One region of the Streptomyces sp. NPDC096193 genome, then DNA from elsewhere that is predicted to be linked to it. Evidence: riboswitches for the same ligand, from Rfam matches in the RefSeq annotation. Region 1 holds a riboswitch; each other region holds the start of a gene.
What was found. Region 1 has a riboswitch for cyclic di-AMP ahead of ABTX78_RS27490 (M23 family metallopeptidase). Riboswitches for the same ligand answer to the same signal wherever they lie in the genome.

Region 1 (7,878 bases):
TACGCCGTTACGGGAACTTCGACCTGGCCGAGGACGCGGTGCAGGAAGCCCTCCTCGCGGCCGCCGAGCAGTGGCCGGACGCGGGCGTCCCGGACAACCCCCGAGGCTGGCTGATCAGGGTCGCCTCGCGACGGCTGACGGACCAGCTGCGCAGTGAGGAGGCCCGGCGCCGCCGCGAGGAGTCGGTCGTGACCCTCATGCCGCGCGACGCTTTCACCACCCCCGCCCCCGGGGAGAGCCGGGCGCCCGCCGAGGACGACACCCTCACCCTCCTCTTTCTCTGCTGTCATCCCGAGCTCACGCCCGCCGCCCAGATCGCCCTGACGCTGCGAGCCGTGGGCGGTCTGACCACCGCCGAGATCGCCCGCGCCCATCTGGTGCCGGAGGCGACGATGGCGCAGCGGGTCAGCCGGGCCAAGCAGAAGGTCCGGGGCCTGCCGTTCCGGCAGCCGGGCCCCGAGGACCGCGACCGGCGGCTCGCCGCCGTGCTTCAGGTCCTGTATCTGATCTTCAACGAGGGTTATACGGCGACGTCCGGCAGGGCGCTGCACCGCGCCGATCTGGCCCGTGAGGCGATCCGGCTCACCCGGGCCATACGCCGTCTGCTGCCGCGGGAGGGTGCCGTCACCGGTCTGCTGGCGCTGATGCTGCTCACCGACGCCCGCAGCGCCGCGCGGACCGGGCCGGACGGGGAGCTGATCCCGCTCGACGAGCAGGACCGCGGGCTCTGGGACCGGCCGGCGATCGACGAGGGAACGGCCCTGGTGGAAGAAGCCCTGGGACAGGGCCCGGCGGGGGTCTACCAGCTCCAGGCCGCGATCGCGGCGCTGCACGACGAGGCCGCGAGCGCCGAGGACACGGACTGGCCGCAGATCCTCGCGCTCTACGACCTCGTCGTACGGCTGGCTCCGGAGCCGATGGCCGAGCTCGGGCGGGCCGTCGCCGTCGCGATGGTGCACGGACCCGAGGCCGGGCTCGCGGAGCTCGACGGGCTGGAGGACCGGTTGGCCGGCCACCACCGGCTGGAGGCCGTGCGGGCGCATCTGCTGGAGAAGGCGGGGGACGTCGAAGGGGCACGTTCCGCCTACCAGCTGGCAGCCCGGCGCACGCTGAGCATCCCCGAGGCGCGCTATCTCCGGGCCCGGGCGTCCCGGCTGCTGCCCTGAGCCGCGCCCGGCTCCCGGACCGCCGCTCGCCCAGCGCTCCCGAAACGCCGCTTGACCTTGACGCAGCGTAAAGATTTAGCGTCTGAGTCATGGAGTGGTCGATCCAGGAGATTGCCCGGCGCGCCGGGACGACGAGCCGCACGCTGCGGCACTACGGCGAGCTCGGTCTGCTCGAACCCACCCGGGTGGGCAGCAACGGCTATCGCTACTACGGCCCGGACGCGCTCGTGCGGTTGCAGCGGATTCTGCTGCTCCGCGAGCTCGGTCTCGGCCTGCCCGCGATTGCCGAGGTGCTCGAAGGGCAACGCGACACGGGTGCCGCGCTGCGGGCTCATCTGCGCCTCCTGGAGCAGGAACGCGAACGCATCGGGCGGCAGATCGCCTCGGTGCGGACCACTCTCCACAAGACCGAGAGAGGGGAAGAACTCATGGCCGAGGAAGTGTTCGACGGCTTCGACCACACACAGTACGAAGAAGAGGTGACCGAGCGCTGGGGCCGGGACGCGTACGAGAACAGCGACCGCTGGTGGCGCTCCCTGAGCGACGAGGAGAAGCGCGCCTTCCAGGACGAGCAGGTCTCCATCGCCCAGGCCTTCGCGCAAGCGCTCCGGGACGGCCGGTCCGCCGACAGCGACGAGGTGCAGGCGGTCACCGCGCGGCAGTACGGATGGCTGTCGACGACCACGACGCCCTCGAAGTCGTACTTCATCGGTCTGGGCGAGATGTACGTCGCCGATCCGCGCTTCACCGCCGCGTACGACCGGTACGGCGAGGGGACGGCCGTCCTGGTCCGGGACGCGATGAAGGTGTACGGGGAGCGGCACCTGACCGTCGAGTGATCACGTGGCACCCGCGGGCCGGTCTCCCCGCCGCCGGCCTCCCGCCGCCGATCAGCGGGTGGACAGAGCGTGGTCAGCGGTTGGGCAGCGCCCTCGCCAGCTCCTCGTCGGTCGCGGGGCGGGCGGCGGCGAGTGTGCTGCGCAGCCGTTCCACGTCCAGGCCGGGGGCCGTACGCGCCCGCAGCAGCAGGGTCCCGCGGCGCTGGACGACGTAGTGGGACACCGTGCCGTCCACGTGCCACTGCTTGACGACGGTGAAGCCGTCTCCGGCGTCCAGGCAGACGATCTGGCCGGGGAGTTCTTCGGGGCAGCCCGCGTCGGGCCGTGCGGTGACCTCGTAGTCGACGCCGGGGACGGAGCCGGGCCGTCCGCCCGCGCTGTAGTGGAGACGGAAGTCCGCGTCGAGACGGCCGCTGCCCGGTTCCGTCTCGAAGCCGCCGGGGGGATCGATGACCAGCAGCTGGGCACGGGGGAGGGAGCTGTTCGCCAGGGCGCCCGCCAGCTTGTCGTCCTGCACGCCGGGGTGGAAAACGTACGCGGCCATGCCGACGGCGGGCGCCACCAGCGCCGCCGCCGCCCGGGCGAGAGGGCCGATCCTTCGGCGCACGAGCGGGCGGACGATCGACGGACGCAGGTTCCTGGGCACGGACTGTTTCCCCCTCATGCGCGAGATGGTGACCCACCGGAAACGTGAGCGACAGAGCGGGGGCACCCTCAATTGGAGTTGATCTTGCTCCGGATGGCGTAGAGTGGTGTTCACCGACGCGGGGTGGAGCAGCTCGGTAGCTCGCTGGGCTCATAACCCAGAGGTCGCAGGTTCAAATCCTGTCCCCGCTACTGACACAGCGGCCCGGCACTCGTCTCGAGTGTCGGGCCGCTGTTGTTTCCCGTCTGTGGGCACGGCGTTTCGCCCGGTTGGCCGACGGAGAGTCGCTCGGCGGCGCGGCTCCGGACAGCCTGGGTAGAGCGCGGTACCGTCCGCAGCCGTGGACGGACCGGGGAGGAGAGCACCGTTGGCGCAGTTCCAACAGAGTCGCGTGTACGGCGCCCGCCGCTTCATCCGCGCCCTGCCCACGCTGATGATCATCGGTGGGCTCGTCTTCGACCTGGCGACCCCGGCGCAGTTCACGGCCGTACCGATGTTCGCTGCCGCCCCGCTGATCGCCGCTCCGTTCTTCTCCTTGCGCACCACGCTGGTGACCGGCATCACGGCGACCCTCGCGGTGCTCGGGCTGCACTTCTACAACCGGACCGCCGGCGAGGTCACGGCGTACACCGAGATCTTCACGCTCTTCACCGTCTCCGGACTCGCGCTGCTCATCAACGCCGTCGTCAGACGCAGCGGTGAGCGGCTCGCCTCGGCCCGGGTCATCGCCGAGACCGCGCAGCGTGCGGTGCTGCCCACGCCCGCCGAACGGATCGGCGGGCTGCACGTCGCGGCACGGTACGAGGCCGCGCTCGCCGACGCGTTCATCGGCGGCGACCTGTTCGCCGTGCAGGAGACGCCCTTCGGGGTACGGCTGGTGGTCGGCGATGTACGGGGCAAGGGGCTGGAGGCCGTCGAGGCGGTGGCCGTGGTCATCGGTGCGTTCCGGGAGGCGGCCGAACAGGAGAGTTCCCTGGAGGGCGTCGCCCAGCGCCTCGAGCGGGCGCTGGCACGCGAGGGCACGCGCCGGGACAGCCTGGACGCGGTCGAGGGCTTCACCACCGCCGTACTGGGGGAGATCCCGCGCGGCGCCGGAATCGTCCGGCTGGTCAATCGCGGCCACCCGGAGCCCATCATGCTGTACGCCAACGGTGACCTGGAGTTCCTGAAGCCGTCGATTGCCGCGCTGCCGCTCGGCATGGGCGATCTGGAGACTTGGCCGGACCAGGCGGTGGAGTACTCGCTGCCGACGGGGGCGACCCTGCTGCTCTACACGGACGGTGTCAGCGAGGCGCGCAACGCGGCCGGCGAGTTCTACGATCCCGGCGCTCGGCTCTCCGGGCGGCTCTTCCCCGGGCCCGACGAACTGCTCGACGCGCTCGTCGACGACGTGCGCCGGTACACCGGCGGCGGATCGAGGGACGACATGGCGCTGCTGGCGGTCGCCCGGCCGGCGGAGAGGCAGCAGGAGCGCCGCAGGACGGTGCCGGTCGTGCCGCCGGTGTGAGGGGCACCGGCTCCGGGGGTACGTAGCGGGTGTCTCTCGCCGTGCGAGGCGGTGCGACGCAGTGCGAGGCAGTGCGAGGTGTGCGGGCGGGCTGCGGAACGTGACGGTGGGCTTGGCCGGATGAGGAACGGTTCGGTGGTCTTGCCGGATGAGTTGGGTGGGTCGGGGAACGCGTCTGGGGTGCTTGCCCTGATGAGTGGTGCAGGCGATCGCGGGCACTTTGAACGAGCCAGGGGTCTCGCCGGCGCGACCCGCTCCCGGCGGCCGTGCACGCTTCGTAGTGGGAAGATCCCCCTCCGCATACCATTTGACGACCCGTCAGTAATGTGACGAAGTCCGAAGGTCGATCAAGTCGCCCGACTCCGGCTGCTTGTGTCCCGATTGGTCCCGCGGGAAGTCGTTAACGATCACCCGGAACAGCTTGGAATACAGTCCTCGCGTCTATTAACGTTCGATAACGCAGCGCGGTCGTCCCAGCCGTCGTCAGGACGGCGCCGTGCGCGTGCGCCGAATTCCGCAAGGGAACCGGGGAACCAATCCTTGGGGTGAATCGGGCACCTTCCACCGCGACTTGTGCGGCGGATGGCGCTCGTAGGAGACCTTCCTGCTCCGAACCCGTCAGCTAACCCGGTAGGCGAGAAGGAAGGAAAGGAGCACGCCTCAGTGGCGTCCAACAGGCCTGCCCCAGAAGCACCCTTCGCCAATGACTTCTTCGGTGCGGAGGGCGCGGAGCGGTCCCTCGAAGAGTGGAACCCCACCGAGGACTCCGTCCGTCCGGTGCGCGGTCGGCACCGTGTCGCCAAGCAGCGCGGCGGACTTGCCCGGAGTTCCACCGTGCTCGGCGTCGGCGTGATCGCCGCGGTCGGCGCGGGCGGCATCGCGACCGCGCAGGACAAACCCGCGGTCTCCATATCCCTTCCCGACTCCCTCTCGGACAATCTGCCCGACGCCAAGTCTCTTCCCGGCGTCGGTTCTTTCATGTCCGAAGACTCCTCGGACGTCGTGGACGAGGCGGCCACGTACTCGGCGATGGGCATCGCCTACGCCGACACCGCTTCCGACACCGGCCAGGGCGGCACCGGCGAGGCGCTGCGCGCCCGGATCCTTCAGCAGGCCGAGCAGCAGCAGGCCAAGGCGGTCGCCTCGGCCGAGGCGGCGGCAGCGAAGGCCGCGGCGGACAAGGCCGAGGCCGCGGCGAAGAAGAAGGCGGAAGAGGCGGCGGCGAAGGCCGCGGCCGCGAAGAAGAAGGCCGAGGACGAGGCGAAGGCCAAGGCGGAGGCCGAGCGCCTCGCTCAGCTGGCCAAGAGCTACTCGCTCCCGACCTCCTCGTACACGATCACCTCCACGTACGGCGAGTCCGGCTCCCTGTGGTCCTCGGGCCAGCACACCGGCCTGGACTTCGCCGCCCCGACGGGTACGCCCGCCAAGGCCGTGCACAGCGGCACCGTGAAGTCGGCGGGCTGGTCCGGCTCGTACGGCTACCGCATCGTTCTCGAACTCGAGGACGGCACCGAGGTCTGGTACGCGCACCTGTCGTCGATGACCGCGAGCGCCGGCCAGAAGGTGGCGACCGGCGAGACGATCGGCCGCGTGGGTGCCACGGGCAATGTGACGGGCGCGCACCTGCACCTCGAGGTCCACACCCCCGGCGGCTCGGGCATCGATCCGATGGCCTGGCTGCGGGACAAGGGCCTGACTCCCTGATCCTGCGGGACCCTTCCCGCGAATCCCGGTCCCCGGCAGTCCCGGCGCTCACCCCCCGACGCCAGGACTGCCGGTTTCGTCGCCGGGCAGTCTTGCCGCCGGGCCCTTCCCGCAGGGCCGCAGTGCGGTGTGGTGTCGGGTCCGGTCCGTACGGGTGTCCGGTCAGGTCCGGTCCGTACGAATGCGCGGTCAGGTCCGGTACGGGTTGTACGCGCCGTAGTCGCGGTGCGGCGGGGGCACGTGCACCCGCCCGGTGGCCCGTGCCGCGTAGGTCAGCGCCGGTGCCGCCACCTCCCTGCGCTGCCACAGATGGTGCAGCAGCTCCTGCTCGCGCTCCACGAAGTCCGGGTCCGCAGCGCCCCGGTGGGCCCGGTGGCGCAGGAACGCCAGCGAGGTCGCGAAGTGCTGGTACTCCGACACCGCGTGCGCCGCGGTCGGCCCGTGCATACGCCGGGCCACATCCCGGGCGAGGGTGCGCGCCCGCATCGACGCCAGGGCGGGCGGCTGGTCCGCCGACAGCCAGCCGGCCGCCGCGTACGCCGGCAACTCGGTGGCTATCGTTCGCAGTTCCCGCTGGCGGCTCCATATCGTGAGCCAGGTCAGCAGCCCGAAGACGGGCACCATGAAGGCCCCGTACACGAGGTAGAAGCCCCACGGGCCGAAGAGGGACGTCGAGCCGTTCCACAGCGCGTGCATGCCCATCGCCAACGCCAGACCGAGCAGCGGCAGGACGATGCGCCGGACGCGCATGCGCCGTGAGGCCAGTGCCGCGATGCCGAAGCCGATACCGGTCAGCACGGTGAAGAGCGGGTGTGCGAACGGGGACATGACGATCCGTACGAAGAACGTCGCCGCCGTCACCGAGGCGATCCCGGAGAAGCCCATCTGCTGGTCCTCACCGAAGGCGTTGCCCAGATAGAGGATGTTCTCGGTGAACGCGAAGCCGGTCGCGGTGAACCCGGCGACCACCACGCCGTCGACGATCCCGCGGAACTCCTGTCTGCGGAAGCGGAAGATCAGCAGGATCGCCGCGGCCTTCGCGCTCTCCTCGACGACCGGCGCGATGACCGTCGCGCCGAGCGTGTCCGCGCCCGTGGGGTCCGCGGTGGCGGTGGCTATCCACTGCGTCGCGAAGGTGTTCGCGATGATTGCCACGAGGGCGGCGGCGAACGCGCCCCAGGCGAAGGCGAACAGCAGATTCCGCCAGGGACCCGGCTCGACCCGGTCCAGCCAGCGGAACGCGGCGGTGAGCAGGGGCACCGGCAGGGTCGCCAGCCCGAGGCCGACCAGGAAGCCCTGGGTGCCGGTCTGCTCCCGTACCAGCGACAGGATGACGAGGCCCGAGAGGGCGAGGAGCGTGATCAGCACCCCGGCCCGGACGGCCTTGCTGTGCCAGAACCGGGAGACACGGCGGGGCTTGTAGCGCCAGCGGGCACGCTCCGGTACGGCGGCGAGCAGCTCGTCGACACGCTGCTGCTCGAACGCCGGGACCGCGGGGCGCGGCGGATGAGGCTGCGGGGGCGACGACTCGGACACCCACTGACCCTAACGAGGGACACCGACAACGGGCGACGGTGCGTGGGGCTGTGCGCCGGGCCGCCGCCGGGCCCCCCGCCGGCCGCGCGGCCGCCGTTCGCTCGGGTCAGGCTCCCGCGGTGCGGCGGAACAGCAGGTCGTGCACCTTGTGGCCCTTGTCGATGCCCTGGCCCTCGAACCGCGTGAGCGGCCGGAAGTCGGGTCGTGGCGCGAAACCGCCGTGCTCCTGGGTGTTCTCGAAGTCCGGATGGGCCGAGAGCACCTCGAGCATCTGCTCGGCGTACGACTCCCAGTCCGTGGCACAGTGCACGATCGCGCCGGGCTTCAGCGAGCCGGCGACGAGGCTGAGGAACTCGGGCTGGATCAGCCGGCGCTTGTGGTGCCGCTTCTTGGGCCAGGGGTCGGGGAAGTACACGCGCAGACCGTCGAGCGAGCGGGGGGCGAGCATCTCGCGGAGGAGGATGATCGCGTCACCGTTGG
Region 2 (7,878 bases), on a different contig from region 1:
GGAGAAGCCGCTCGGCCCCGACCTCGCGTCAGCCCGCAGGGTCGCCGACGCCGTCGCCGAGCACAAGGTCGTGACCCAGCTCGTCCTGACCAAGCGCTACCACCCCCGCACCCGGGACTTCCTCGCCCGCGCGGCAGGCCTGGCGGTGAGCGGAGCGCGGTCCTGCTACCTCCACGGGGCGTTCCTCGGCGGGGACTTCGCCACCACCTGGCGTCTCGAACAGGGCGCCCTGCTGGACCTCGGTCCGCATCTGCTCGACCTGCTCGACGTAGCCGTCGGCCCCATCACCTCGATACGCAGCACCGGTGACCCCCGCCGCTGGATCGAGCTGACCTGTGAGCATGCCGACGGAGCGGTCAGCCAGGCGTCGCTGTCCGGGTCGGTGAAACTGGAACGGGCCCGGACGCGGATCGAGTTGTTCGGGCCGGGCGACGAACTCGTCTATGACACAGCGGGCATGGACCACGACGAGTGCTGGCCGGTCCTGCGCCGCGAATTCGCGGCCGCGGTCCGTTCCGGTACCGATCACCCCCTGAACGCGGCGCGCGGCCTGCGGCTCCAGGAACTGCTGGCGATGGCCGAGGGCGCGTCGCCGCGGCAGTGACACCAGGGGGAGAGCAGGGCTCGCTCGCGGCGGCGGGTCCTGCTCCGGCTTTGCGCGCCGGCTGCGACCGCTGACGTGCGGTCACCCAGGTGTGACCGCACAGTCCGCTGCCATGACGGCCGAGAGTGGATTTCGGTGTGCTCCGCGCCACGTACACTCCCCCCATGGGTTGCACAGACGCGATGAGGGAGTGCCTGCGAAGGGCCCCGTCCGCGATGCGCCCCTTCACGCCGCGGATCCATTGCCGCGCGTTGCACGGCCACGGCTAGCTCCATGTCCTGACCGCGCCTTGCCCGGGCACCGACTCCCGTCCGCGGCACGAACCCTGTGCGGCCCGGGACGGGCGCCTGCCCTGGTTCTCCCCGCTCCACCGGTGGCGGGCCCGCGTCCGCGGCCCGCGCCTTTCTCACCACGCACTCCCCCTGCACCACTCCCGCGGCCGTTCGGCGTGCCGTCGCCCCTGTCGGCGAGGGCACGCCACCGGACTGTCCGCACCCAGAGAGGACCCCTGTGAAGTTGAGCGAACTGCTGGCCGGGCACGAGCACGAGGTCCTCGCGGGCGATCCCGATACGGTGATCACCGCGGGAACGTGCTTCGACGCCCATCGGGTGTCGCCCGGGTCGCTGTTCATCGCGGTCCCCGGTCACCGCGAGGGCGGTCCCGAAGCGGTCGGCCCGGCCCTGGCGCGCGGCGCCGTGGCCGTACTCGTCGACGCCTCCTCCCCCGCCCTCCTGCCGGCGGCACGGGCGGGCGCACCCGTGTGTGTGGTGCGGGTCCCGGACGCGCGCACCGCCGCCGCGGTCGTCACCTCAAGGTTCTACGGCGAGCCCGGACGGCAGATGGACATGATCGCCGTGACCGGCACCAACGGGAAAACCTCGGTGTCGTACATGGTGGAGTCCGTGCTGCGGATCTCCGAAGAGGCCCGGGTGGGTGTCATCGGGACGGCCGGCAGCCGGATCGGCGACGAGCTGATCCCCATGCCGAGGTCCGTCCTCACCACCCCCGAGTCCCCCGACTTCCAATACCTGCTGGGCCATATGCGCGACCGCGCGGTGAGCACGGTCGTCCTGGAGGCCACCTCGATGGGCCTGTTGAACCGCCGCGTCGACAACGCCTTCATCGACGTCGGCATCTTCACCAACCTCACCCAGGACCACCTGGACGACCACGGCACGATGGAGAACTACCGGGACGCCAAACTGCGGCTGTTCCAGGGGCTGTGCCGACGTGCCGTGGTGAACGCGGGCGACCCGGTGGGCGCCGGCATCAGCGCGATGATGCCGGGCGCGGTGACCACCTATGCCATCGACAGCGAGGCCGACTACCGGGCGAGCGGTCTCCGTATGGACGCGTTCGGCACACGCTTCACCCTTCATCACGCCGGACAGGACTACCCGGCGGCCGTCCCGGTACCGGGACGGTTCTCGGTGTCGAACGCACTGGCCACCGTCGCGGCCTGCCACCTGCTGGGCCATGACCTGCCGGGACTCATCGCCGCGCTCGGCGCGATGCCTCCCGTCCCCGGCCGCTTCGAGCGATACCAGACCCCGTCCGGCACCGCCGTGATCGTGGACTACGCCCACTCGCCCGACTCGCTGGAGAAAGTCCTCGCCGCCATCCGGGAGTTCGCCGAAGGAGACGTCATCACCGTCTTCGGCTGCGGCGGCGACAGGGACACCACCAAGCGCGCGCAGATGGGCGAGATCGCCGGGAGACTCTCCGATCTGGTCGTCCTCACCTCCGACAACCCGCGCGACGAGGACCCCGAAGCCATCCTGGACCAGATCACTCCCGGCCTGCTGGCCGCTGACAGCCGTTTCGAACGGTGCGCGGACCGCCGCCGGGCCATCGGCATCGCCCTCGCCGCCGCCGGACCGCACGACATCGTTCTCGTCGCGGGCAAGGGCAGCGAGCCCTACCAGATCGTCGGCGAGCAGTTGCTGCCCTTCAGCGACATGGCAACGGTGCGCGAACTCGCCGCCGCACAGAACACCGTCGGCCGGTGATCGTGCGGGAGCGCCACACTCCGTAGGGTGGCGGGATGTCCCTATGGCTGACGCTCACACGGCACGACGCAGCGCAGATCGCAGAGCTCCTGGAGCACCCGGAGGGCCCGTCGGCCGGACGGGAGCGGCTGCGGCTCGCCTGGAACGACGTCGTGTTCGAGGACGACGAGGACGGGACGGCCTACCCAAGGGTGATCGAGGAGACCAGCGAGGTCCGCCGCAACTGGGACGCCCTTCATGTGCTGCTCACCGGCGCCGAGAGCTTCGACGAGGATGGTGAACTGCTCACCACCGCACCGGCGCCCGCCCGTGACGTGGTGATGGGCGGACTCGTCCTCGCCGAGCGGGGCGGCAACCAAGGACGGCTCTACAACCCCTTGTTGCTCATGCCGGACCGGGTGAGTGCCGTCCACTCCTTCCTTCAGGGCCTCGACGTCCCGACACTGATCGCATGTCGTGGCGACCTCCTGGAGAAGGCCACCTTCTATTCGTTCAGTACGGACATCCGGCAGCCGGACGGCACCCTTCGGACGGAGAGCGTCATCGAGGACGGTTCCCTGGCCGCCGGCGTGGACATCGTGCGTGGCTTCTACGCGCGAGCCGCGGCCGCGGGAAACGCCGTCATCAAGGAAGTCTCCTGACCCCCGGGCGGGGGTGTGTCCGTCGGCGGACCTGCCCGGCGGGCGCCCGAGGGGTGTCGCGCAGCCGGTGTCAGGCGTCCGGTGTGCTCGCCGCAACCGCCGGCTCGTCCGCCGCGGCCTTCTTGCCGACCGCCGTGTAGTACACGGAGTTCTGCTGCTTGGAGCGCTCACTCTGGTTCTTGGCGACGGACGCCTCGAGGGCGTTGCGCACCAACTGCACGGTCAGCGGGCGGTCGGGGTGCGCACGTGTCAGCTCCTCGGTGACTTCGGCCGCGGACCAGGGCTCCTGGCGCCGCCCCAGGATGCCGACGGCGAGCTCCCGCAGGGGCGTGGCGGTGGTCTTGGGCGCGGTGCCGGACTTGGCCGCCGTGGTGGTCCTGGGTGCGGTGGAGCTCTTCGCGGTGGTGGTTGCCGCCGGCTTCTTGGCGGCCTTGCTCTGGTCCTTGGCGGTGGTTGCGGCGACCGTGGTTGCGGATCCGCTCGCGCGTCGCGCCTTCGGGACGGTAGCGCCCTTGGCGCCCGTGGCGGTCTTCGCCGGCTTGGCGTCCTTGGCCGCCTTAGTGCTCTTCGCCGGTGTGCCACCGAGAGCGGCCTGCATGCTCACCAGCAGTTCGTGGTCCTTCTGCAACGTCTCCAGCTGTGCCTGCAACGCGGCCACCTCGGACCTGATGCGCTCCTGCTCGGAGGAGTTGTTCTCCAGGTCGGCGGCAACCTGCTGGGCGTAGTGGGACTGGAGGTGGTTGGGGTTGTGCTCCGGCATGACAGCTCACTTTCCTCGCATACCAGTTGTGGTGCCGGATGCTACCTACAAACAACGCTCCACTGAACGTCCGGGGAGGTATCGACGGTGCTCACACTCACAACGAGTCATGCTGTTCGAAGACTTCGGGCAGTTTCGACCGCCTCGGTCACACTGCCGCTCTCACTGCAACGGGGTCAGGGTTTCGGCGGCGCCGCACTTCGCGCAGGCTCTGGTGCCCGGGCGCCGGAGCACCATCAGGGTCTGGTCGAGGTCGAGTACATCGCCGTCGTCCGCGTCCTCGCAGTCATGGACGTGCACCACGTTCCAGCCGGGGCGGCCGCGTTCCCGCGGCAACCGCTCGATGCGCCAGGCCCGCCGCGACTCACCCGCCTCCACCGCGGGGGTTGCCGCGGGGATGAGCACCCCGTCCGGCTCGGGTGCGGGTGCCGCGGCAGCGGGCGGTACCGCAGCGGCAGTTGCGGACGCGGACGCCGGTGCCGCCTGCTGGGTGGGGATGTCCTCGTACGGGACACCCTCCATGGGCCGGACGTATTCGGCGGGCACCCACAGCGCCAACTCGGCCGGCTCCACCCACTCCTCGGCCGTCGTCCGCCACATGGGCACACCGACCTGGTACATCCATCCGCGCGAGGTCTGGAGCCGGGAGTGCACCAGGCCACGGACCTCCTGTCCGTCCGGGAGAACCACCACGATCGGCGGCAGCGGGTCTGCGTTCATCCCCCCACCGTACGTCGTGACCCCTGAGCGGCGCGGGTCACCGGTTCGAGGGACAACTGCCCCCGTATGCCCATGGACGCCGGCGCGGAGGGAACACGGGTAGAGACGGACCGGCGTCCACCCCGAGGAGACCGCACGATGAGTACCGAACTGACGGTCACTCTGATCGTCGCAGCGGCTGTGGTTCTGGCGATGCTGGTGGTGACCGTGGTGCTGGCGGTCAGGGTGGTGAAGGCGCGCGCCGTGCTGCGCGAGGCCGGGGTGCCGCTGAAGAACAAGGCACTCTTCTGGGGCTCGCTCGTCTACGCCGTCAGCCCGGTCGATCTGCTTCCAGACCCCATCTTTCTCGACGACATAGGAGTGCTCCTGCTGGCGCTGCGGGCTCTGCACTCCGCGGCGGCCGCGGCGCGTGGGCCTCTGCAGGGCTCCGTCCGACGCCGGCGGTCGCTCGAGAAGCCCCTGGAGAAACTCTGAGGTTCGCGAAAGCGCCGAGGCGCCGGTCCCCCGTCAGGTGGGACCGGCGCCTCGGCGCTGCTGGGCCGCGCCGTGTCAGGCCTCGGCTCAGTGGGCGGCGGCTCAGTAGGGACCGTTCACGTTGTCGATCGAGCCGTAGCGGTCGGCGGCGTAGTTGCACGCGGCGGTGATGTTGGCGACGGGGTCGTAGCTGTCCATCGCCGTGCCGGGCACGTGGTAGGCCAGGAACGTCGGCTGGATGACCTGGAGCAGACCCTTGGAGGGGGTTCCGGCCGCAGCGTTGGAGTCCCAGTTGTTGATCGCCAGCGGGTTGCCCGAGGACTCACGCATGATGTTGCGGTGGATGCCCTCGTACGAGCCGGGGATGCCGTGCTGGGCCATGACGTCCAGCGACTCCTTGATCCAGCCGTCGAGGTCGTTCGTGTAGCTCTTGGCCGGTGCGGCCTGCTCGGCCGGCGCGGCCTTCGCAACGGTCTCGACGGCCGGCGTGGACGCCCGCTCGGAGCGGTCCGCCCGCTCGGTGGAGGTCCTGGCCGGGGTGGGGGCGTCCGCCGTGGCCTTCTTGCCGACGGAGAGCTTCAGGCCGGGGTGGATGAGTGCCGGGTCCGCGCCGACGGCTCTGCGGTTGTCCTGGTAGAGCTTCTTCCAGCCGCCGCTCACGGCGAGCTGGTCCGCGATCGAGGACAGGGAGTCACCGGCGACGACCGAGTAGGTCGAGGGGGCCTTCTTCGCGGGAGCCGGCGCGGCGGGGGCCACGGCCTGGTGGCCCAGGGACGGGTGCGTCGTCGCCGGGGCGGCGCCGGCGGTGGTCGCCCCGATCACCGGGAGGACCAGAGCGGCCCCACCCGTGCCCGCGGCGACAATGCCCCGGGTCAATGAACTGGTCTTGGGACGGCGGTGCTTACCCTTTGCAGCCATGACGCATTCCTCTCCGTCGCCTGCGAGGTGAGCTGTCGGGTGCGGACTGGAGATGCCCGGCCGCATTGAATGCGACTTGACCCCGAGCCGTTCCGGGTTACGGATCGGCGGCTTACCTGGTTCCCCCGCTCCTGCCATGGGTCAGTGGTCGTGGTTTACGGGTGGCGGCAGGATTCGGCGTTCCACCCGGATTGACCGTGACGTTAAGCGAGGCGAGCCGGACGGAACAAGCCCCGAATTCCCGACGTAAACCCCCCGGGATGATCCAATGGGGGTAAATACCGCCGGGCCGCATCGGGCGAGAGGTTCAACTTTCTTTACACAGAACAGATCTGGGCCGACGGGCATTGATCGCGATTTCCCTGCGGAGTGACCCATTTCACTGCAACCAATTGCGAAGTCGAGCAGTCCGCGGGGCCGCACGAAAGAAAGTAAATCCCCTCCGGTTCCCCTAATTCGGACATTGCGCCGCATGGCGAATAATTACCTATGCCATGACTTTTCGGACATAGCCCTGCCCTTTATGCCCGTTTTTCGCGGCCCTCCGCCGTCCGAGCCCCGCATCCGACGCCGCGCGCTGTCCACCGGCAATCACGGAGCAGCCCTCAGCGGAGGTAGTTGTAGACCGTCGCCCGGGAGACGCCCAGGAGGTCCGTGAGCGCCTGCACCGAGTGCTTCACCTGAAGAAAGCCGCGCTCTTTGAGCGAACGCACCAATGCACGCCGGGATGCGGCATCGAGGCTGCGCGGGGTATGACCCCGCGCGGCAGAGAACTCCTCGACAACCGCGCGCAGTTCGCCGCTGCTGCGGGCCCGGAGAGTTTCCTCCAGCGATACGTCGGGCTCCTCGGTTCGCACCAGTCCGGCGAGGCTCCGGGCCGCCGTGGCGAAGAGGGAGACATCCAGATTGAGGCAGATCGCCGCCACATAGTCGCCCCTGCTGTTCTTGAGACCGATGGAAGTGCTCTTGGCGGGACGGCCGTCGGGAAAGCGATTGGGGTAATTCTGAAGAACGCTCGGGTAGTCGGGATCCGCGATCCGGGCGAGGCCGAGTTCGGTCGCCGGGTCACCCACGGTGCGGCCGGACAGGTTGTTCTCGATCGCCCGGACGGCATGGTCCGGATCGCGGAGGTCGTGCAGGACGACCTCGCAGAGCCCCGGGAACATCCGCCCCAGTGCGACGACGATCTTCTCCCCTTCGCGCAGGAGAAGTTCGTCCTCCGCGCGCTCGTGCCCCCGGGCCGCGGCGCTCACGCGACAGTGCCTTCCGTGAACACGTTCCCCATCGCGGTCGCCGCCTTGAGCCCGGAACCGGTCAGCACCACCACCATCGTCTCTCCTTCGCGGATGACGCCCCGCTCCCGGAAGACATCGATGGCCGCTACGGCGGTCGCACTCGTGGGTTCGACGTACAGCCCGGTGCCGGCGAGTCGGCGGACGGCTCCGACGATGGCGGCCTCGGGAATCGCCGCCATGTCTCCACCGGACCGGCGGACGGCGGCCACCACTTCGGGCAGCCGGACGGGCGTACGGATGGCGGTACCCTCGGCGATCGTCGGGCCGAACGAGGGTGCCGGGGCGCCGTGAAACGCGGCATGGATGGGGGCGCACGCGGCGGGCTGCGCCACCAACAGCCGTGGTCGCCTGCTGATCTGACCCGTCGTCAGCAGTTCGGAGAACCCGAGATCGAGGCCGAGGACGAGGCTGCCCGCTCCTGCCACGGTGACCACCGTGTCCGGGGCGGCGAAGCCG
Region 3 (7,878 bases), on a different contig from region 1:
GAGGATGCCGGCGTCGACGAGTTCCGTGACGGTGTCGACCCGGATCACACCCGCCTGGCGGAGCAGCGCACCGACCGTCGCGTCCGGGACACGGGTCACCGGCACCGCATGACCGGGCGGCTCGCTGCCGCTGTGCCGGGCGCCCTTGACGACGACGACCGGCTTGACCGCCGCCGTGCGCCGGGCGAGGCGGGAGAACTTGCGCGGATTGCCGATCGTCTCCAGGTAGAGCAGGACGACATCGGTGTCCTGGTCCTCGTACCAGTACTGGAGGAAGTCGTTGCCGGACACGTCCGCGCGGTTGCCGGACGAGATGAAGGAGGAGAGCCCGGCGCCCCTGCGGTGCAGCCCCGCGAGGAGCGCGATGCCGATCGCCCCGGACTGGGTGAACAGACCGATGCGGCCGGCGGCCGGGGTCTCGGGCGCCAGCGAGGCGTTCAACCGGACGGCCTGCGAGGTGTTGATGACGCCGAAGGCGTTCGGACCGATGATCCGCATGCCGTACGACCTGGCCCGGCGCACCAGTTCCCGCTGGAGGAGCCGTCCCTGCGCACCCGACTCCGCGTACCCGGCGGACAGCACGACGAGGCCCTGAACGCCGTGCTCTCCGCAGTCGGCGACGACATCCGGCACCCGTTCGGCGGGTACGGCGACGATCGCCAGGTCGACCTGCTCCGCCGTCTCGGCGACGATCGCGCCGACCGAACGGAACGCCGGCACTCCGTCCAGCTCCGTCTGCGACTCGGGGAAAGCCCGGTTCACCGCGTACGTACGGCCGGTGTAGCCCGCCCCCAGCAGATTGCGCAGCACCGTACGGCCCACACCGCCGGGCGCCCGGCCGGTGCCGATGACCGCGACCGAGCGCGGCGCGAGCAGCCGCTGCACCGAGCGCGCCTCCGCACGCTGCTCGCGGCCGCGCTGCACCGCGAGGGACTCCGCCGTCGGTTCGAGGTCGAGGGTGAGATGGACGGAGCCGTCCTCGAAGCTGCGCTTCTGGGTGTAGCCGGCGTCCCGGAAAACCTTGATCATCTTGCTGTTCGCGGGCAGCACCTCGGCCGCGAAGCGGCGGATACCCCTCTCCCGGGCCACCGCCGCGATGTGTTCGAGCAGGGCGGAGGCCACTCCTCGGCCCTGGTGCGCGTCCTGGACCAGGAACGCGACCTCGGCCTCGTCCGCGGGCGCGCTCGCCGGGCGTCCCGTGGGATCGATCCGGTCGAAGCGCACGGTCGCGATGAACTCGCCGCCGACCGTGACCGCGAGACCCACCCGGTCCACGTAGTCGTGATGGGTGAACCGGTGGACGTCCTTGGCGGACAGCCGGGGGTAGGGGGCGAAGAAGCGGTAGTACTTCGACTCGTCCGAGACCTGTTCGTAGAAACTGACCAGGCGATCGGCGTCCTCGGTGGTGATCGGCCTGATGCGCGCGGTGCCCCCGTCGCGCAGCACCACGTCTGCTTCCCAGTGAGCGGGGTAGGCGTGGTCCGGCTGGGTCTGCATGGCAGAAAGCGTACGGCGCGATCACCGGTCGCGGAGGGTGTTGGGGCGCGGCAGTCTGAGGATGGCCCGCAGGCGTCCGCGGTCGGACCCGGGGCCGGTGCCGACCCGCGACCGTACATGAGAGACTGGTCTAGACAACCGCTAAGACTTGAAGGGCAACACCATGGCTGAGCGCCGCGTCAACGTCGGCTGGGCCGAGGGCCTTCACGCCCGCCCCGCTTCCATCTTCGTCCGTGCCGCCACGGCTTCCGGCGTCCCCGTGACGATCGCCAAGGCCGACGGCAACCCGGTCAACGCCGCCTCGATGCTCGCCGTGCTCGGCCTGGGCGCCCAGGGTGGCGAGGAGATCGTGCTGGCCTCCGACGCGGACGGCGCCGACGCCGCCCTTGACCGGCTCGCCAAGCTGGTGGCCGAGGGCCTCGACGAGCTTCCCGAGACCGTCTGACCACCCGACGGTCCGGCGGCCAGGAGCCGCGGCGTCCCGAATACGGGAAGCCGCGGCTTTTTCCTTTCCCGGACCGGCTCGTCCGCCATTTCCCGGGCACCCTTGGATATTCGGACGACTCCGCCGGACTTTCCGGTCCCGTGAAAGGAATCCGGACAGCAGAAAAGAAGCCCCCGCGGAATGCTTCCTCTTTGTATACGGCGCGACTGTTAATTGCGGGCGCTCGCGGTGTTTACGGAATGTTGCGAAGTCCTCACGCGTTCCGTGCTCCGCGGCCGGTGCGCTGCCGCCGCCCGCTCGGCGTGCAGGGCGGTCAGCGCCCGGGCCCGTTCGGCGTCGCCCCGTGCGACGGCGTCCACGATCGCGCCGTGCTCCGCCCACGACTCGACAGGCGCGGCCGGCTGCTCCACGACGTACATCCAGGCGATCTTGTGCCGCAGCTGGGTGAGCAGAGCGATCAGGCCCGGGCTGCCGGAAGCCTGGGCGAGCGTCTCGTGGAACCAGCCGCCGAGCGAACGCAGATCCTCGCCCTGACCACGGCGAGCACGCTCCTGGCCCAGCCTGACCAGGCCGCGCAGCACCTTGAGATGGGCCTCGGTGCGCCGCTGTGCCGCCCGGGCCGCACCCAACGGCTCCAGCAGCATCCGCACCTCCAGCAGGTCGGCCGCCTCCCGCTCGGTCGGCTCCGCCACGCACGCGCCCGCATGACGCCGGGTGGTGACGAAGCCCTCGGACTCCAGCGTCCGCAGGGCCTCGCGCACCGGGACGCGCGAGACGCCGTAACGGCGGGCCAGCTGCTCCTCGGTGAGTCTGCTGCCGCGCCGGAACACACCGGAGACGATGTCGTCGCGGATCGCCGTGCATACCGAGTGCGCGGGAATGCGCATGACCGAACCTCCGCTTTAATCCGCGCGAAACGCAGCCGATTGACGACCGTTCGGTGACTCTATTGCAGCGGTCCACATTTTCCGATGCCCGGCGGGCATTCATGGATATCTTTTGGCCAGTCGCCGGCTTGCCACCACGCGACATGCCCGCGCCTGCGCACACATCGGCCCACGCGGAAGGCCCCGGCGGTGGGCCGGGGCCTTGGGTGCGGCCGGGACGATCCGCCGGCCCGGACGATCTGCGAGCCCGGACGGTCTGCGGGCTCAGATGATCCGCCGGCCCGGACGATCCGCGGGCTTCAGACGGTCACGCGGCTCAGATGGTGACGCCGTGCGAGCGCAGGTACGCGACCGGGTCGATGTCCGAGCCGTACTCGGCGCCACTGCGGGCCTCGAAGTGCAGGTGCGGCCCGGTGGTGTTGCCGGTCGAGCCGGCCAGGCCGATCTGCCGGCCAGGGGTCACGGTCTCGCCGACCGAGACGTTCAGCGACGACAGGTGGCCGTACTGGGTGTACGAGCCGTCATTCATCTTGATCACGATGTTGTTGCCGTAGGCGCCGCCCCAGCCGGCCTCGACGACGGTGCCCGCGCCGACCGCGTGCACCGGGGTGCCGGTGGCGGCGTGGAAGTCGATGCCGGTGTGGGTGCCGGAGGACCAGACGGCTCCGCCGGCCCGGTAGCCGGTGGAGACGTACGAGCCGGAGACCGGTGACACGAAGGCGTTCAGGCGCTTGCGCTCGGCCGCGCGGGCGGCACGCTCCCGGGCCTCGCGGGCCTCCTTGGCGCGGGCCTCGGCCTTGCGCTCGGCCTCGGCGGCGGCCTTGGCGCGGGCGACGGCCTCTTCGGCCTCCTGCTCCTGCGCCGCGGCCTGGTCGGCTATCTCGGTGGCGAGCGAGTCGGCGCCGACGGCCGTGCTCAGGCCGGTGCTCTCGAGAGTGACGGTGCCGGACGCGGCGGATCCGGTCTCGGCGGCCAGCGACGGAGAGGCGAGGGTTCCGATGACGCCGGTGGTGGCAAGGGCCGCGACGCCGGCGATGCTCGCGCCTCTGCGCGTCACACGGTTCGGGGCACGGTGCTTCCCGGTGGGACGGGCGAACGCCATGAAGTGGCTGGTCCTTTCCTTCCTTCTCGCCTACCGGGTTAGCTGACGGGTTCGGAGCAGGAAGGTCTCCTACGGGCGCCTCCGCCGCGGCACAGCTGCGAAGGCATCCGATTCACCCCAGGGACTGCGTGTGGGTCCCCGGCTCCCCAGGCTCGCGCCTGACGGGGACTCGGCGATGGCTGTCCGTGCCGCGGATGCGGCGGTACTGGCGAACAGCCGGACCGACGCTAAGCGTGGCAACTTTCAATCACCAAACAGACAGCCCTGTTTGTAGCGCATGCCACAGGGCAGAGGGGAAGCCCCGCAGCAAATCGGGCAAACAGCGGAACCCCGGCATCGTGTGATGCCGGGGTTCCCTGGCCGCGCCCACCGGACCGCGAAGACCGCTCCACCGGGAGGCGGAAGCCGCTCCGCCGAGAAGCAGAAGCGGGGCGACGGCCTCAATCAGCTGGTGACAACCGTCACTTCACCGATGCCGAGGGCCTTGACCGGTTCCTCGATCGCGGACGCGTCACCCACGAGCACCGTGACGAGACGGTCCTGGGGGAAGGCGCTGACGGCCGCTGCCGTCGCCTCCACCGTGCCCGTCTCGGCCAGCCGCACATACAGCTGCGCCTGGTAGTCGTCGGGCAGGTGCTGCTCGACCTGATCGACGAGGGTGCTCGCGACGGACGCCGCCGTCTCGTACTTCAGCGGGGCGACACCCACCAGGTTCTGCACGGCGACATCGCGCTCGGCGTCGGTGAGACCCCCGTCCGCCAGCGTGCGCAGCACCTTCCACAGATCGTCCAGCGCCGGGCCGGTGTTGGGGGTGTCCACCGAGCCGCTGATGGCGAGCAGAGAGGCGCCCGTGCCGTCGGGTGCCGAGCGCAGGACCTGGCCGAAGGCCCGTACGCCGTAGGTGTAGCCCTTCTCCTCGCGCAGCACGCGGTCGAGACGGGAGGTGAGCGTGCCGCCGAGGCAGTACGCACCGAGCACCTGGGCGGGCCAGACGCGGTCGTGGCGGTCCGGGCCGACGCGGCCGATCAGCAGCTGCGTCTGCACGGCTCCGGGCCGGTCCACGATGATCACGCGACCGGTGTCGTCCGCGGTGATCGCCGGGACGGGCCGGGACTGCGCGGTGTCGCCCGTCCACTCGCCGAGGGTCTCGGCGAGCACGGCGTCGAGGTCGACCCCGGTGAGGTCGCCGACGATCACCGCGGTCGCGGTAGCGGGCCGGACATGGGCGTCGTAGAACGCCCGGACGCCCGCGGCGTCGATCCGGGCCACCGTCTCCTCAGTGCCCTGACGCGGGCGCGACATCCGCAGCGATGCCGGGAAGAGCTGCTTGGACAGCTCCTTGGCGGCGCGGCGGGCCGGGTTGGCCATCTCGTGCGGGATCTCGTCCAGCCGGTTGCGCACCAGCCGCTCGACCTCGCTGTCGTCGAAGGCGGGGGCACGCAGGGCCTCGGCGAGCAGCCCGAGCGCCTTGGGGAGCCGGGAGACCGGGACCTCCAGCGAGACCCGGACGCCGGGGTGGTCTGCGTGGGCGTCGAGGGTGGCCCCACAGCGCTCCAGCTCGGCGGCGAACTCCTCGGCGGAGTGCTTGTCGGTGCCCTCGGACAGGGCGCGCGCCATGATCGTGGCGACGCCGTCGAGGCCCTCCGGCTCGGCGTCGAGGGGGGCGTCGAGAGAGATCTCCACGGCCACGACCTGCTGACCGGGCCGGTGGCACCGCAGGACGGTCAGACCGTTGTCCAGGGTGCCGCGGTCGGGCGCGGGGAAGGCCCACGGCCTGGCGGTACCCGCCTGCGGCTGCGGGTGGAACGTCATCGCGGTCAACGGCTCGGCGGCGTCGCTCACTGGTCCGCCCCTTCTTCCTGGTCGCTCTGGTCGTCCTGGTCGGCGGAGACCGGTTCGTACACCAGCACCGCCCTGTTGTCGGGGCGCAGCCGGGCCTGGGCGACCGCCTGCACCTCCTCGGCGGTGATGTCCAGCACGCGGTTGACGGCCGTCAGCGCGAGCTGCGGGTCGCCGAACAGCACGGCGTAACGGGCCAGTTCGTCGGCGCGGCCGGCGACCGTGCTGAGCCGGTCCAGCCATTCGCGTTCCAGCTGCGCCTGTGCGCGCTCCATCTCCTCCGGCGTCGGGCCCTCGGCGGCGAACCGCGCGAGCTCCTCGTCGACGGCGGACTCGATCTGCGGGACCTCGACCCCACCGGACGTCTTCACATCCAGCCAGCCGAGCGAGGGCGCGCCGGACAGACGCAGCAGGCCGAACCCGGCGGCGACGGCCGTGCGGTCCCGCCGCACCAGACGGTTGTGCAGCCGGGAGGACTCGCCGCCGCCGAGGACGGTGAGCGCCAGGTCGGCGGCGTCGGCCTCGCGGGTCCCGTCGTGCGGCAGCCGGTAGGCGGCCATCAGCGCACGCGCCGGAACCTCCTCCCGGATCTCCTCGCGCAGCTGCTCACCGATGATCTCCGGCAGGGAGCCGTCGCGCGGCGGCTGCTTGCCGTCGTGGGAAGGGATGGAGCCGAAGTACTTCTCGATCCAGGCGAGCGTCTGCTCCGGGTCGATGTCGCCGACGACCGACAGCACCGCGTTGTTCGGCGCGTAGTACGTGCGGAAGAAGGCGCGGGCGTCCTCGAGGGTCGCGGCGTCGAGGTCGGCCATCGAGCCGATGGGGGTGTGGTGGTACGGGTGGCCCTCGGGGTACGCGAGGGCGGTCAGCTTCTCGAACGCCGTGCCGTACGGCACATTGTCGTAGCGCTGACGGCGCTCGTTCTTGACGACGTCGCGCTGGTTCTCCATGGACTCGTCGTCGAGGGCGGCGAGCAGGGAGCCCATACGGTCGGCCTCCAGCCAGAGCGCGAGCTCCAACTGGTGGGTGGGCATCGTCTCGAAATAGTTGGTGCGCTCGAAGCTGGTGGTGCCGTTCAGCGAGCCGCCGGCGCCCTGCACGAGCTCGAAGTGACCGTTCCCCTTCACCTGGCCCGAGCCCTGGAACATCAGGTGCTCGAAGAGGTGAGCAAGCCCTGTACGGCCCTTGACCTCGTGGCGCGAGCCCACGTCGTACCAGAGGCAGACCGCGGCGACCGGGGTCAGGTGGTCCTCGGAGAGCACCACGCGCAGGCCGTTGGCCAGCCGATGCTCAGTCGCTGTCAGGCCGCCGGAGCCGGCCTGCGCTGTGGCCGTGTGACCCATGGGCATGTACGTCCCTTCGATCGCGATATGGAGAGTGCTGCCACTGTATGCAAGCGGGCTGACACCTGGCGAAGTTCCCGGGTCGTGGTCTGCGTTGTCAGTGGGACGGTCCACAATGGTCCGCGTCAGATCCAGATCCGGTACGTGAAGGAGCAGCAGCCGCGATGGCCCGCCGCAGCACGAAGACCCCTCCGCCCGACGACTTCGAGGAGCGGATCCTCGACATCGACGTCGTCGACGAGATGCAGGGCTCCTTCCTCGAGTACGCGTACTCCGTGATCTACTCACGCGCCCTGCCCGACGCCCGCGACGGCATGAAGCCGGTGCACCGCCGCATCGTCTACCAGATGAACGAGATGGGCCTGCGGCCCGACCGCGGATACGTCAAGTGTGCACGTGTCGTCGGCGAGGTGATGGGCAAGCTGCACCCCCATGGCGACGCCTCGATCTACGACGCCCTGGTGCGGATGGCGCAGCCCTTCTCCATGCGGGTGCCCCTGGTCGACGGACACGGAAACTTCGGTTCGCTCGGTAATGACGACCCGCCCGCGGCGATGCGTTACACCGAGTGCCGAATGGCCGACGCGACGTCGCTGATGACCGAGTCGATCGACGAGGACACCGTCGACTTCTCGCCGAACTACGACGGCCAGGAGCGGGAACCGGTCGCTCTTCCGGCGGCCTTCCCGAACCTCCTGGTCAACGGCGCGTCCGGGATCGCGGTCGGTATGGCGACGAACATGCCGCCGCACAATCTGGGCGAGG

Region 2: linked by a shared signal. The riboswitch ahead of ABTX78_RS33040 (transglycosylase SLT domain-containing protein) and the one ahead of ABTX78_RS27490 (M23 family metallopeptidase) in region 1 are both predicted to bind cyclic di-AMP.
Region 3: linked by a shared signal. The riboswitch ahead of ABTX78_RS03265 (M23 family metallopeptidase) and the one ahead of ABTX78_RS27490 (M23 family metallopeptidase) in region 1 are both predicted to bind cyclic di-AMP.

What each region holds. Positions count from the first base shown of each region.
Region 1 is NZ_JBEOSJ010000023.1:16,044-23,921, reverse strand. It holds gene ABTX78_RS27515 (RNA polymerase sigma factor) at 1-1,166, shown strand, start outside; gene ABTX78_RS27510 (MerR family transcriptional regulator) at 1,256-2,005, shown strand; gene ABTX78_RS27505 (hypothetical protein) at 2,079-2,669, opposite strand; tRNA gene ABTX78_RS27500 (tRNA-Met) at 2,769-2,842, shown strand; gene ABTX78_RS27495 (PP2C family protein-serine/threonine phosphatase) at 3,019-4,158, shown strand; cyclic di-AMP (ydaO/yuaA leader) riboswitch at 4,654-4,810, shown strand; gene ABTX78_RS27490 (M23 family metallopeptidase) at 4,822-5,862, shown strand; gene ABTX78_RS27485 (PrsW family intramembrane metalloprotease) at 6,052-7,398, opposite strand; gene trmB (tRNA (guanosine(46)-N7)-methyltransferase TrmB) at 7,505-7,878, opposite strand, start outside.
Region 2 is NZ_JBEOSJ010000036.1:25,758-33,635, reverse strand. It holds gene ABTX78_RS33070 (Gfo/Idh/MocA family protein) at 1-604, shown strand, start outside; gene ABTX78_RS33065 (UDP-N-acetylmuramoyl-L-alanyl-D-glutamate--2,6-diaminopimelate ligase) at 1,115-2,614, shown strand; gene ABTX78_RS33060 (DUF1877 family protein) at 2,650-3,255, shown strand; gene ABTX78_RS33055 (hypothetical protein) at 3,326-4,015, opposite strand; gene ABTX78_RS33050 (DUF6233 domain-containing protein) at 4,178-4,735, opposite strand; gene ABTX78_RS33045 (DUF1232 domain-containing protein) at 4,874-5,209, shown strand; gene ABTX78_RS33040 (transglycosylase SLT domain-containing protein) at 5,312-6,127, opposite strand; cyclic di-AMP (ydaO/yuaA leader) riboswitch at 6,130-6,284, opposite strand; gene ABTX78_RS33035 (helix-turn-helix transcriptional regulator) at 6,733-7,380, opposite strand; gene ABTX78_RS33030 (threonine synthase) at 7,377-7,878, opposite strand, start outside.
Region 3 is NZ_JBEOSJ010000002.1:118,594-126,471, reverse strand. It holds gene ABTX78_RS03280 (bifunctional acetate--CoA ligase family protein/GNAT family N-acetyltransferase) at 1-1,497, opposite strand, end outside; gene ABTX78_RS03275 (HPr family phosphocarrier protein) at 1,661-1,942, shown strand; gene ABTX78_RS03270 (GntR family transcriptional regulator) at 2,152-2,829, opposite strand; gene ABTX78_RS03265 (M23 family metallopeptidase) at 3,146-3,931, opposite strand; cyclic di-AMP (ydaO/yuaA leader) riboswitch at 3,945-4,116, opposite strand; gene ABTX78_RS03260 (M16 family metallopeptidase) at 4,376-5,743, opposite strand; gene ABTX78_RS03255 (M16 family metallopeptidase) at 5,770-7,113, opposite strand; gene ABTX78_RS03250 (DNA gyrase/topoisomerase IV subunit A) at 7,278-7,878, shown strand, end outside.